Regions from separate parts of the Priestia sp. HNGD-A6 genome, predicted to be linked through region 1. Evidence: a T-box and tRNA genes for the amino acid it is inferred to sense, from the RefSeq annotation. Region 1 holds a T-box; the other regions hold tRNA genes.
The links. A T-box is a leader RNA that pairs with one kind of tRNA and senses whether it is charged. The one in region 1 lies ahead of tyrS (tyrosine--tRNA ligase), so its partner is inferred to be a tRNA-Tyr.
Positions count from the first base shown of each region.

Region 1 (3,991 bases):
TCAACGAAGCACTAATCGTAGAGTTCTACTCTCGTTAATAGTAAAAAGCCGTTCCCTATGGAGCGGCTTTTTTACTTTCTTTATACAAAAAAAGGCCTTTCGGCCTTTTTTTATGCGTATTGAATAAGCGTATATTTTTTCTTGCCTCGACGAATTACTGTAAATTGACCTTCAATACGGTCTTCTGCTCCTACTGTTTTTTGCAAATCTTGCTCACGCTCACCGTTTAAGTAAATCGCACCGTTTGAAATATCTTCACGCGCTTGACGTTTAGAAGGAGAGATTTTACTTTCTACAAGTAAATCGATTAAACCAATATCTTCACCTGTATGCGTGTAAGAAGGAACATCCTTGAATCCTTGCTTAATTTCTTCTGCTGTTAACTCTGAAATACTTCCGTTAAATAAAGCTTGCGAAATACGAATGGCTTGCTCAAGAGCTTCTTCACCGTGTACAAGCGTAGTCATCGCCGCTGCTAGTGCTTTTTGTGCTTCGCGTTTTTCAGGCGCTTCTTTTGCAGATGCTGCTAATTCATTAATTTCTTCATGTGATAAGAATGTAAAGTATTTTAAATATTTTATAACATCACGATCATCTGTATTAATCCAGAACTGGTAGAATTCATACGGACTTGTTTTTTCAGCGTCTAACCAAATTGCTCCGCCTTCTGTTTTACCGAACTTCGTGCCGTCTGCTTTTGTTACAAGCGGAACTGTTAATCCAAATGCTTTTGCATCTTCTTCTGATTTACGAATTAATTCTAAGCCAGCTGTAATATTTCCCCATTGGTCGCTGCCGCCAATTTGAAGCTTACAGTTATACGTTTGGTATAAGTTCAAGAAATCATATGATTGTAAAATCATGTAGCTGAATTCCGTAAATGAGATGCCTGATTCGATACGAGATTGAACAGAATCCTTTGCCATCATGTAGTTAATACCAAAGTTTTTACCGATATCTCGTAGGAATGTAATAACATCTAACGTGCCAATCCAGTCATAGTTATTCGCAATAACCGCTGCATTTTCACCTTCTTCAAAATCTAAGAAGCGTGAAAGCTGACCTTTAATACGCTCACTAAACATAGCAACCGTTTCTTTTTCATTTAACGTACGCTCTGCTTTTTTACCGCTTGGATCTCCAATAAGACCCGTACCTCCACCAACTAACGCAATCGGTTGGTGTCCAGCTTGTTGAAAGCGACGCAAAATTAAAACAGGAAGCATGTGGCCAATGTGAAGGCTGTCGGCTGTTGGATCGAATCCACAGTACAAACGAACAGACTCTTTACTCAAAAGTTCATTTAAACCTTTTTCATCCGTTTGTTGATTAATGAGCCCTCGAAACTCAAGATCTTGTAAAATATCCATGTTATATTCTCTCCTTTATCTAATTGCTCGTTACAATTTGTTGAACAACATAAAAAACGCCCCTTCTTAAAAAAGAAGGGACGAAAATATCGCGGTACCACCCTATTTGGAAATAAATTATTTCCCACTTAAATGATGTAACGGTCTACCCGTCTTTTGCTACTGTAAGTTCACAAAAGATGCTCAAGGACGTATTTCATATTTGTCTATGTACTGATTTTCAGCAACCATCAGCTCTCTTAAACAGGGAGACAAGTATTACTTCTTCCTATCACTGCAGTTTATTTTATTTAAAAGTTTACACCCCACAATTATGAATGATTTCATTTTAAAATTCAAGTCCAAAAAAAAGTTCAAACAGCTGGCTGTTTGAACTTTATAAAAATCACTTATTTTCCCTACAAAGATTGAAACGTTTACTCCTTAGTCTTCCATCGTCGACAAATCGCCCGTTGGCAAATCTAATTCCCACGCTTTTAAAACGCGACGCATAATTTTACCGCTTCGTGTTTTAGGTAGCTTATCTTTAAACTCGATTTCACGTGGAGCTGCATGAGCAGCTAACCCTTTTTTCACAAATTGACGAATATCTTCAATCAGTTCATCTGAAGATTCATACCCATCTCTAAGTGCGATAAACGCTTTAATAATTTCCCCACGCACAGGATCAGGCTTACCAATGACACCCGCTTCTGCTACAGCAGGGTGTTCAACAAGCTTACTTTCTACTTCAAATGGACCAACTCGTTCTCCTGCGGTCATAATAACGTCATCAATTCGACCTTGGAACCAAAAATAACCGTCTTCATCCATATACGCGGAATCACCTGATACGTACCAGTCGCCTGGCATAAAGTATGACTCATACTTTTCCTTGTTGTTCCAAATTGCATGCATCATAGATGGCCAGCCTTTTTTAATTGCTAAGTTACCCATTCGATAAGGTGGAAGCTCTTGTCCTTGATCGTCAACGATTGCTGCTTGTACACCCGGAATAGGTTTTCCCATAGATCCTGGTTTAATTTTCATAGACGGGTAATTACAAATCGTCTGACCTCCAGTTTCAGTCATCCACCACGTGTCATGAATACGTTTTTGGAAAACCTTCATTCCCCAGCGTACCACTTCAGGATTTAATGGTTCTCCCACGCTTAATACATGTCTGAGGCTGCTTAAATCATAGCGTTTAACTAAGTCATCTCCAGCACCCATTAGCATACGAAATGCTGTAGGCGCACTGTACCAAACCGTTACGCCAAAATCTTCAAGTGCTTGATACCATGCATCTGGACTAAAGCGTCCTCCTACAATCACATTTGTTGCTCCAGCAAGCCAAGGACCAAAAATTCCGTAGGAAGTTCCCGTTACCCAACCCGGATCTGCTGTACACCAATACACATCGTCATCTTTTAAGTCGAGCACCCACTTAGCAGTTTGATAATGCTGAAGCATTGCATTATGAACGTGAAGCACCCCTTTTGGTTTTCCAGTTGAACCTGATGTATAATGAAGCAGCATACCATCTGTTCTATCTACCCACTCAATCTCCACCTCTTTATTCGCCGCTTCTAATCGCTTCAGAAAATCTAGTTGAATGCCTTCTTCTGCTACATTTTCCCCTACAAGGAGAATGTGTTTTAAAGCTGGCAAATCCTTCACCGGAACGCGGCTCAGCAGTTCAGGCGTTGTAATTAACACTTTTGCATCACTGTCTTGCAAACGATCTTTTACTGCACCTTCCATGAATGCTTCAAACAAAGGCCCAACAATAGCGCCAAGCTTCACCGCGCCTAACAATGCAAAATAAAGTTCCGGAGAGCGAGGCATAAAGATAAACACACGATCTCCCTTCTCTACGTCTGCTTGTTTTAGCACGTTTGCGGCTTTGTTTGACCATTCTTTCATTTCTTTGAATGTATATTTTTCATTGCGCTGCGCATCTCGATAATAAAGCGCAACTTTATTTTTACGCGTAGAGTTTGCGTGCTTATCAATTGCTTCATAAGCTGCATTTAATTTACCTGTTTCATGCCATGAAAATTCCTTCTCCACTTGTGACCAGTCAAAGGTTTGATACGTTTTATCGTAGTCCTGTAAGTTGTATACCCCTTCAATTACAGGAAGCGCTTCCACCTTCATCACAAACTCCCCCTTATGTATAAAATTTACAAACCTATTATATAACAAAAATAGACTTTTCACAATTTTATAAAAATTATTTGTCGGAATTGGGATAATAGTCTCCCTTGTTATATGACAACCTTTGTTATATAAGTGTCGAATTAACAAGAATCTCTTTTAATTTCCTATTCTATGTTTTTGAAAAAACTCCTTTTCTTTTATTTAATTTTTTGAAAACGCTTTAATGTAGAGTTTTTTTTGTATTATAATACAGATAAGACTGCTTGAAGGTGGTGATTCATGTGAAACATTCCCAAACATACAATATGAAAGAACTAAAAACAGCGATTGGAGCAATTGTTATTGAAGGACCTGTCTCCTCACAAACCTTGCAACAACTTGATTTTCATGAGCAACTAACGGCCTTTCGTCCACCTGAACAGCAAAAAGAAGCATTGATCGAAATTGCCAACTTGCCTGAAGGTAGAATCATTATTGCT
Region 1 covers NZ_CP138621.1:3,224,936-3,228,926, reverse strand. The annotation lists gene rpsD (30S ribosomal protein S4) at 1-38, shown strand, start outside; gene tyrS (tyrosine--tRNA ligase) at 111-1,370, opposite strand; T-box leader at 1,444-1,654, opposite strand; gene acsA (acetate--CoA ligase) at 1,794-3,509, opposite strand; gene SCI76_RS16470 (hypothetical protein) at 3,794-3,991, shown strand, end outside.

Region 2 (3,991 bases), 870 kb from region 1:
TAATGGCATTACGCTGAATTGGCTTTTTCCCTCTCCATGACCCTGAAACATGTCCAAATTTCTCTTTGAACTCACGATTACTCATCGTTAAAAGCGGTTTTAATTTAGGCTTCGCAAGTTCTGGGTCAGGCTCCATCTCAGGGTGAAAATGAAAGTCTTTGCCTTTATTTTCAGGACACACAGTTTGACATGTATCACAGCCATATAAACGATTGCCTAATTTACTTCGAAATTCTTCAGCTAAAAATCCTTTTGTTTGGGTTAAAAAGGCAATACATCGCTGCGAATTCAGCTGACCGCCTGTTACAAGCGCACCGGTAGGGCACACATCCACGCACTTATTACAAGTACCACAGCCGTCTTCTATCGGTTTATCAGGAGGAAACGGGATATCTGTAATCATTTCCCCTAAATACACGTAGGAACCGAATTCAGGTGTGATAATGGCACAGTTCTTACCGCTCCAGCCAATACCAGCTCTTTCTGCTACAGCTCGGTCCGACAGCTCACCTGTATCTACCATCGATTGAAGGATAGCTGCAGGTACTTTTTCTTTTATGAAAGCTTCAAGCTTTTGAAGCCTATCACGTAAAACCGTATGATAATCTTGTCCCCAAGAAGCACGGCAAAAGATCCCTCGGCGATCTTCCTTTGTGCTCTTTGGTGCATCCTTTAATTTAGAAGGATACGCAAGTGCAATTGAAATAATGGATCTAGCTTTTGGAACAACTAATGTGGGATCTACTCTTTTTTCAATATCAGGTTCCTCAAAGCCTGAAGCATAACCTAACTCTTGCTGTGCTAACAATCGATTCTTTAACTCATCAAACATAGAAGCACTCGCAAACCCAATCTTATCGATTCCAATCTCTTTGCTGTATGAAATAATTTCTTCCTTCAACTGATACGCATTCATAGTGAGTAATAGCCTCCTTTCTAAGAAATTCTATATATTCATGCATTGAACTGTTTTCTCACTCAATGAAATGATAGGATGGTATCTATAAACGAACAAATACTAATTATAATAGAAAGGATCAAAAAAATGAACTTTACATTATCACCCGCTATTAAACAGCTTTGCCCTTCTTTTAAAATGGGAATCATTCAGTATAAAAATATTGAAGTTGGCGATTCTCCTCAAATGCTAAAAGGACGTCTGCGCCTTTTTCAAGAATCCATTTATTTTGACCTTGAGTCAAAAAAAGTAACAGAATTTGAAGGTGTTAGCGAGTGGAGAAAGCTTTTCAAAACATTTGGAACGGACCCAAGTAAATACCGTCCTTCTATAGAAGCTTTAATTCGACGGATAGGAAAACAAACGTATCTTCCTTCTATCAATTCTGCTGTGGACATTAATAACTTTTTTTCATTGCAATATGAAGTACCAATTGGAATTTATGATTCTTCTAATATAGAGGGCCACGTTGAATTTACTATCGGTAAAAAAGAAGAGTCTTACGAAGCTCTAAATGAACGTAACATTTCTTTAGAAAATAAAATCATTTCAAAAGATGCCCTAGGAGCTTTCGGAAGCCCTTATGTCGATTCTAACCGAGCGTACGTAACTGAAAAGACAACACAAGCTGTACAGTTCATCTATTTAAAACCTTCACTTTCAGAAGAACAGGCTTATAAACTAACTAAATCCTTAAGTGACATGTTCATTCAAATTCACGGCGGCGAAGCAACCTATCAAGTCATTAACTGATGTACGTAAATATAGCGTCTATCTTTTCAAGATAGACGCTATATTTACGCTAAAAATAAAAAACGCAACATCTCAGCTTTGAAAGCGAGACACTGCGTTGTGATAACAATATGTATGGAGCGGGTGATGAGAATCGAACTCACGACATCAGCTTGGAAGGCTGAGGTTTTACCACTAAACTACACCCGCAAATATTATCAAAATTTGTCGACCAATAAGTAAAAATAAAAACAGGAATCATCCTGTCAAGTAAAGCAAAAGTACCGATGGTCGGGGTCGAACCGACACTCCCGAAGGAACACGATTTTGAGTCGTGCGCGTCTGCCAATTCCGCCACATCGGCAAAATAAAAAAGGCAAGTTAAAATTATAAATGGTGCCGAGGGCCGGACTTGAACCGGCACGGTAGTCACCTACCGCAGGATTTTAAGTCCTGTGTGTCTGCCAATTCCACCACCCCGGCAGCTTGTAAATAAATGGAGGCGGCAACCGGATTTGAACCGGTGATAAAGGTTTTGCAGACCTCTGCCTTACCACTTGGCTATGCCGCCATTTACTCAAGACTAAATAACTTTATTAAAATTAAATTGGAGCGGAAGACGAGGTTCGAACTCGCGACCCCCACCTTGGCAAGGTGGTGTTCTACCACTGAACTACTTCCGCAAATATGGCTGGGCTAGCTGGATTCGAACCAACGCATGACGGAATCAAAATCCGTTGCCTTACCGCTTGGCGATAGCCCAATATTGGAATATGCATATCGTTTATAAATGGGGCGACTGATGGGAATCGAACCCACGAATGCCGGAACCACAATCCGGTGCGTTAACCACTTCGCCACAATCGCCACGTATATATGCAATGTTAATTTTATAATTGGCAGGGGCAGTAGGAATCGAACCCACACTGACGGTTTTGGAGACCGTAGTTCTACCTTTAAACTATGCCCCTGTAAATGGTGGAGGGGGGCAGATTCGAACTGCCGAACCCGAAGGAGCGGATTTACAGTCCGCCGCGTTTAGCCACTTCGCTACCCCTCCACAATAACTGTGGTGCCGGCAAGAGGACTTGAACCCCCAACCTACTGATTACAAGTCAGTTGCTCTACCAGTTGAGCTACACCGGCATTTTAAAAACAAATGTTTTTAAAATGGTGGCTCGGGACGGAATCGAACCGCCGACACAAGGATTTTCAGTCCTTTGCTCTACCAACTGAGCTACCGAGCCTTATTAAATTTAAAATGGCGGTCCCGACGGGAATCGAACCCGCGATCTCCTGCGTGACAGGCAGGCATGTTAACCGCTACACCACGGGACCACTTGGTTGCGGGGACAGGATTTGAACCTGCGACCTTCGGGTTATGAGCCCGACGAGCTACCGAACTGCTCCACCCCGCGATGATAATATATGGTGGAGGATGACGGGATCGAACCGCCGACCCCCTGCTTGTAAGGCAGGTGCTCTCCCAGCTGAGCTAATCCTCCACTATTATGTATATAAAAATAAATGGTGACCCGTACGGGATTCGAACCCGTGTTACCGCCGTGAAAGGGCGGTGTCTTAACCGCTTGACCAACGGGCCACTGTGCTAATTAAATAAAAATGGCGGAGAGCAAGGGATTTGAACCCTTGAGACAGCGTTAACCGCCTACACGATTTCCAATCGTGCTCCTTCGGCCACTCGGACAGCTCTCCAAATGGCTCCACAGGTAGGACTCGAACCTACGACCGATCGGTTAACAGCCGATAGCTCTACCACTGAGCTACTGTGGAATAATAACAGCCTGGCAACGTCCTACTCTCACAGGGACAAAGTCCCAACTACCATTGGCGCTAAAGAGCTTAACTTCCGTGTTCGGTATGGGAACGGGTGTGACCTCTTCGCTATCGCCACCAGACATATTATATTATACATGATTTAAAAAAGAAAGCAAGACTTTTTTTGAAAAAGTTTTGTTCTTTCAAAACTAGATAACAGGTTGCTGAGTAAAGCTTACGCTTTTAAAAGTTTGGTTAAGTCCTCGATCGATTAGTATCAGTCAGCTACACATGTCGCCACGCTTCCACCTCTGACCTATCAACCTGATCATCTTTCAGGGATCTTACTAGCTTGCGCTATGGGAAATCTCATCTTGAGGGGGGCTTCATGCTTAGATGCTTTCAGCACTTATCCCGTCCACACATAGCTACCCAGCGATGCCTTTGGCAAGACAACTGGTACACCAGCGGTGTGTCCATCCCGGTCCTCTCGTACTAAGGACAGCTCCTCTCAAATTTCCT
Region 2 covers NZ_CP138621.1:2,355,915-2,359,905, forward strand. The annotation lists gene queG (tRNA epoxyqueuosine(34) reductase QueG) at 1-916, opposite strand, end outside; gene SCI76_RS11845 (B3/4 domain-containing protein) at 1,046-1,711, shown strand; tRNA gene SCI76_RS11850 (tRNA-Gly) at 1,827-1,900, opposite strand; tRNA gene SCI76_RS11855 (tRNA-Leu) at 1,973-2,054, opposite strand; tRNA gene SCI76_RS11860 (tRNA-Leu) at 2,085-2,173, opposite strand; tRNA gene SCI76_RS11865 (tRNA-Cys) at 2,188-2,261, opposite strand; tRNA gene SCI76_RS11870 (tRNA-Gly) at 2,299-2,373, opposite strand; tRNA gene SCI76_RS11875 (tRNA-Gln) at 2,379-2,453, opposite strand; tRNA gene SCI76_RS11880 (tRNA-His) at 2,482-2,557, opposite strand; tRNA gene SCI76_RS11885 (tRNA-Trp) at 2,588-2,661, opposite strand; tRNA gene SCI76_RS11890 (tRNA-Tyr) at 2,667-2,750, opposite strand; tRNA gene SCI76_RS11895 (tRNA-Thr) at 2,761-2,836, opposite strand; tRNA gene SCI76_RS11900 (tRNA-Phe) at 2,862-2,937, opposite strand; tRNA gene SCI76_RS11905 (tRNA-Asp) at 2,953-3,028, opposite strand; tRNA gene SCI76_RS11910 (tRNA-Met) at 3,032-3,108, opposite strand; tRNA gene SCI76_RS11915 (tRNA-Val) at 3,120-3,195, opposite strand; tRNA gene SCI76_RS11920 (tRNA-Glu) at 3,219-3,293, opposite strand; tRNA gene SCI76_RS11925 (tRNA-Ser) at 3,315-3,406, opposite strand; tRNA gene SCI76_RS11930 (tRNA-Asn) at 3,410-3,484, opposite strand; rRNA gene rrf (5S ribosomal RNA) at 3,494-3,609, opposite strand; rRNA gene SCI76_RS11940 (23S ribosomal RNA) at 3,721-3,991, opposite strand, start outside.
Region 2: it encodes a tRNA-Tyr, which carries the amino acid that the T-box ahead of tyrS (tyrosine--tRNA ligase) is inferred to sense. The anticodon was not compared.

Region 3 (3,991 bases), 620 kb from region 1:
GATGACGAGGGAATTATAGTACCGAAGTTCCTGATTCCACACTGCCAAGAAAAGCCTCTAGCGAGGCGGGAGGTGCCCGTACCGCAAACCGACACAGGTAGGCGAGGAGAGAATCCTAAGGTGATCGAGAGAACTCTCGTTAAGGAACTCGGCAAAATGACCCCGTAACTTCGGGAGAAGGGGTGCTCTGGTAGGGTGTATAGCCCGAGAGAGCCGCAGTGAATAGGCCCAGGCGACTGTTTAGCAAAAACACAGGTCTCTGCGAAGCCGCAAGGCGAAGTATAGGGGCTGACGCCTGCCCGGTGCTGGAAGGTTAAGAGGAGGGGTTATCCTTTGGGAGAAGCTCTGAATCGAAGCCCCAGTAAACGGCGGCCGTAACTATAACGGTCCTAAGGTAGCGAAATTCCTTGTCGGGTAAGTTCCGACCCGCACGAAAGGCGTAACGATCTGGGCACTGTCTCAACGAGAGACTCGGTGAAATTATAGTACCTGTGAAGATGCAGGTTACCCGCGACAGGACGGAAAGACCCCGTGGAGCTTTACTGTAGCCTGATATTGAATTTTGGTACAGCTTGTACAGGATAGGTAGGAGCCTGAGAAGCCGGAGCGCTAGCTTCGGTGGAGGCGTCGGTGGGATACTACCCTGGCTGTATTGAAATTCTAACCCGCGGCCCTGATCGGGCCGGGAGACAGTGTCAGGTGGGCAGTTTGACTGGGGCGGTCGCCTCCTAAAATGTAACGGAGGCGCCCAAAGGTTCCCTCAGAATGGTTGGAAATCATTCGTAGAGTGTAAAGGCACAAGGGAGCTTGACTGCGAGACCTACAAGTCGAGCAGGGACGAAAGTCGGGCTTAGTGATCCGGTGGTTCCGCATGGAAGGGCCATCGCTCAACGGATAAAAGCTACCCCGGGGATAACAGGCTTATCTCCCCCAAGAGTCCACATCGACGGGGAGGTTTGGCACCTCGATGTCGGCTCATCGCATCCTGGGGCTGTAGTCGGTCCCAAGGGTTGGGCTGTTCGCCCATTAAAGCGGTACGCGAGCTGGGTTCAGAACGTCGTGAGACAGTTCGGTCCCTATCCGTCGTGGGCGTAGGAAATTTGAGAGGAGCTGTCCTTAGTACGAGAGGACCGGGATGGACACACCGCTGGTGTACCAGTTGTCTTGCCAAAGGCATCGCTGGGTAGCTATGTGTGGACGGGATAAGTGCTGAAAGCATCTAAGCATGAAGCCCCCCTCAAGATGAGATTTCCCATAGCGCAAGCTAGTAAGATCCCTGAAAGATGATCAGGTTGATAGGTCAGAGGTGGAAGCGTGGCGACATGTGTAGCTGACTGATACTAATCGATCGAGGACTTAACCAAACTTTAAAAGCGTAAGCTTTACTCAGCAAACAGTTATCTAGTTTTGAGAGAACAAAACTTTTTCAAAAAAGTCTTGCTTTCTTTATCAAATCATGTATAATATAATTTGTCTGGTGGCGATAGCGAAGAGGTCACACCCGTTCCCATACCGAACACGGAAGTTAAGCTCTTTAGCGCCGATGGTAGTTGGGACTTTGTCCCTGTGAGAGTAGGACGTTGCCAGGCTATTATTATTCCACAGTAGCTCAGTGGTAGAGCTATCGGCTGTTAACCGATCGGTCGTAGGTTCGAGTCCTACCTGTGGAGCCAACTGGCCCGTTGGTCAAGCGGTTAAGACACCGCCCTTTCACGGCGGTAACACGGGTTCGAATCCCGTACGGGTCACCATTTATTTTTATCTACATAATAGTGGAGGATTAGCTCAGCTGGGAGAGCACCTGCCTTACAAGCAGGGGGTCGGCGGTTCGATCCCGTCATCCTCCACCACCGTGCCGGTGTAGCTCAACTGGTAGAGCAACTGACTTGTAATCAGTAGGTTGGGGGTTCAAGTCCTCTTGCCGGCACCATTTATATCGGAGGGGTAGCGAAGTGGCTAAACGCGGCGGACTGTAAATCCGCTCCTTCGGGTTCGGCAGTTCGAATCTGCCCCCCTCCACCATTTTTATTGGGCTATCGCCAAGCGGTAAGGCAACGGATTTTGATTCCGTCATGCGTTGGTTCGAATCCAGCTAGCCCAGCCATAGAGAGCCATTAGCTCAGTTGGTAGAGCATCTGACTTTTAATCAGAGGGTCGAAGGTTCGAGTCCTTCATGGCTCATTTTAATAAGCGGAAGTAGTTCAGTGGTAGAACACCACCTTGCCAAGGTGGGGGTCGCGAGTTCGAACCTCGTCTTCCGCTCCATTTCTATATAAAAAAACATATTGGGGCCTTAGCTCAGCTGGGAGAGCGCCTGCCTTGCACGCAGGAGGTCAGCGGTTCGATCCCGCTAGGCTCCACCATACATATAAACGTACAACCTTTAAGCAATTTGCTTAAAGGTTTTTTTGTGTAGTTTCTACAAATTAGAATTGTATATATATTCAAAAAAGTGTCGAGTTGAGCCATCGCTCATTTAGCCGTTACAATAAGAGAGTAGCAACATTTGTGATGGGGGGAAATATTATGAATAAGCTTTCAATTATTGGAGTACCAATGGATTTAGGTCAAACTCGCCGAGGGGTCGATATGGGGCCAAGTGCGATACGATATGCAGGTGTTATGGAACGCATCGAGAATATTGGATATAGTGTAGAAGATAAAGGGAATATTGAAATTGCCTTAGCTGAACGAGTACATAGTGATGAAAATACAAACTTAAAGAATTTAAAAGCTGTAGCGGATGCTAGCGAAAGACTTGCTCAGACCGTAAGTGATGTTATTGCAAATAAAAGGTTTCCTTTAGTGCTAGGGGGAGATCACAGCATCGCTATCGGAACACTAGCAGGAGTAAGTCGTCATTATAAAAATTTAGGCGTAATTTGGTATGATGCACACGGAGATTTAAATACAGCAGATACGTCTCCTTCCGGAAATATTCACGGTATGCCATTGGCGGCAAGTATAGGTATAGGAGACGAAGCATTGACTCGAATTGGTGGCTATGCCCCTAAAGTCAAGCCCGAGAATATTGTGATTATCGGAGCCCGTTCTTTAGATGAAGGAGAAAAAGAGCTAATAAAGGAAAAAGGAATTAAAGTGTATACGATGCATGAGATAGATCGAATGGGTATGACAAAAGTAATGGAAGAAACAATTTTATATTTGCGTGATAAAACAGATGGCGTTCATCTATCACTCGATTTAGATGGACTGGATCCACATGATGCACCTGGAGTAGGAACGCCAGTTATCGGTGGAATAAGCTACAGAGAAAGTCATTTAGCTATGGAGATGTTGGCAGAATCTCAGCTAATCACTTCTGCCGAGTTTGTGGAAGTGAATCCTATTTTAGATGAGCGGAATAAAACAGCTACCGTAGCTGTTGCATTAATGGGCTCACTTTTAGGAGAAAAATTAGTATAAAACATTATTGCCTACCAAAAGGTACATGAAACATATGTGAAGATAAAAAAAAGAAGCTCTTAGTTCAGATTCTAGAGCTTCTTTATATAGAGAAAAACTTTTCATATTCATTTAATAGACCATCTAGCTCTGAGCTTACTCTCACCACTGTTAGTGAGGATAAAGGATTTTCTGCTGCAAGAGTGACCATGTTATTTCTACATTCTTCAATTTGATTCAAAAGGTTTTCTTTTGTATGAGTCAAGCTTTCCACTCCTCTTCTTTTCATCTATACTAATTACATAACCTACGTACGATCTTTTTAAACGTATTTGACAAATTTTTGTTAAAATAATTAAGCATAAGTGAAACTTTATGATAAAGTACACGTATATATACTATCCCGCAATGGGCGGAGGTAACCGTTACATGGATTTATTATTAAAAAGAAAAATAAAAAAAGTAAAAAAAGGTGACCAGGATGCGTTTGCTGACATAGTAGAATATCACAAGGATAAACTTTTTCATCTATGTTATCGAATGCTAGGAAACCGGGAAGAAGCGCAAGACGCTGCACAAGAAGCGT
Region 3 covers NZ_CP138621.1:2,605,431-2,609,421, reverse strand. The annotation lists rRNA gene SCI76_RS13180 (23S ribosomal RNA) at 1-1,364, shown strand, start outside; rRNA gene rrf (5S ribosomal RNA) at 1,474-1,589, shown strand; tRNA gene SCI76_RS13170 (tRNA-Asn) at 1,599-1,673, shown strand; tRNA gene SCI76_RS13165 (tRNA-Glu) at 1,677-1,751, shown strand; tRNA gene SCI76_RS13160 (tRNA-Val) at 1,775-1,850, shown strand; tRNA gene SCI76_RS13155 (tRNA-Thr) at 1,855-1,930, shown strand; tRNA gene SCI76_RS13150 (tRNA-Tyr) at 1,939-2,022, shown strand; tRNA gene SCI76_RS13145 (tRNA-Gln) at 2,030-2,104, shown strand; tRNA gene SCI76_RS13140 (tRNA-Lys) at 2,109-2,181, shown strand; tRNA gene SCI76_RS13135 (tRNA-Gly) at 2,191-2,265, shown strand; tRNA gene SCI76_RS13130 (tRNA-Ala) at 2,288-2,363, shown strand; gene rocF (arginase) at 2,527-3,426, shown strand; gene SCI76_RS13120 (aspartyl-phosphate phosphatase Spo0E family protein) at 3,509-3,679, opposite strand; gene sigW (RNA polymerase sigma factor SigW) at 3,835-3,991, shown strand, end outside.
Region 3: it encodes a tRNA-Tyr, which carries the amino acid that the T-box ahead of tyrS (tyrosine--tRNA ligase) is inferred to sense. The anticodon was not compared.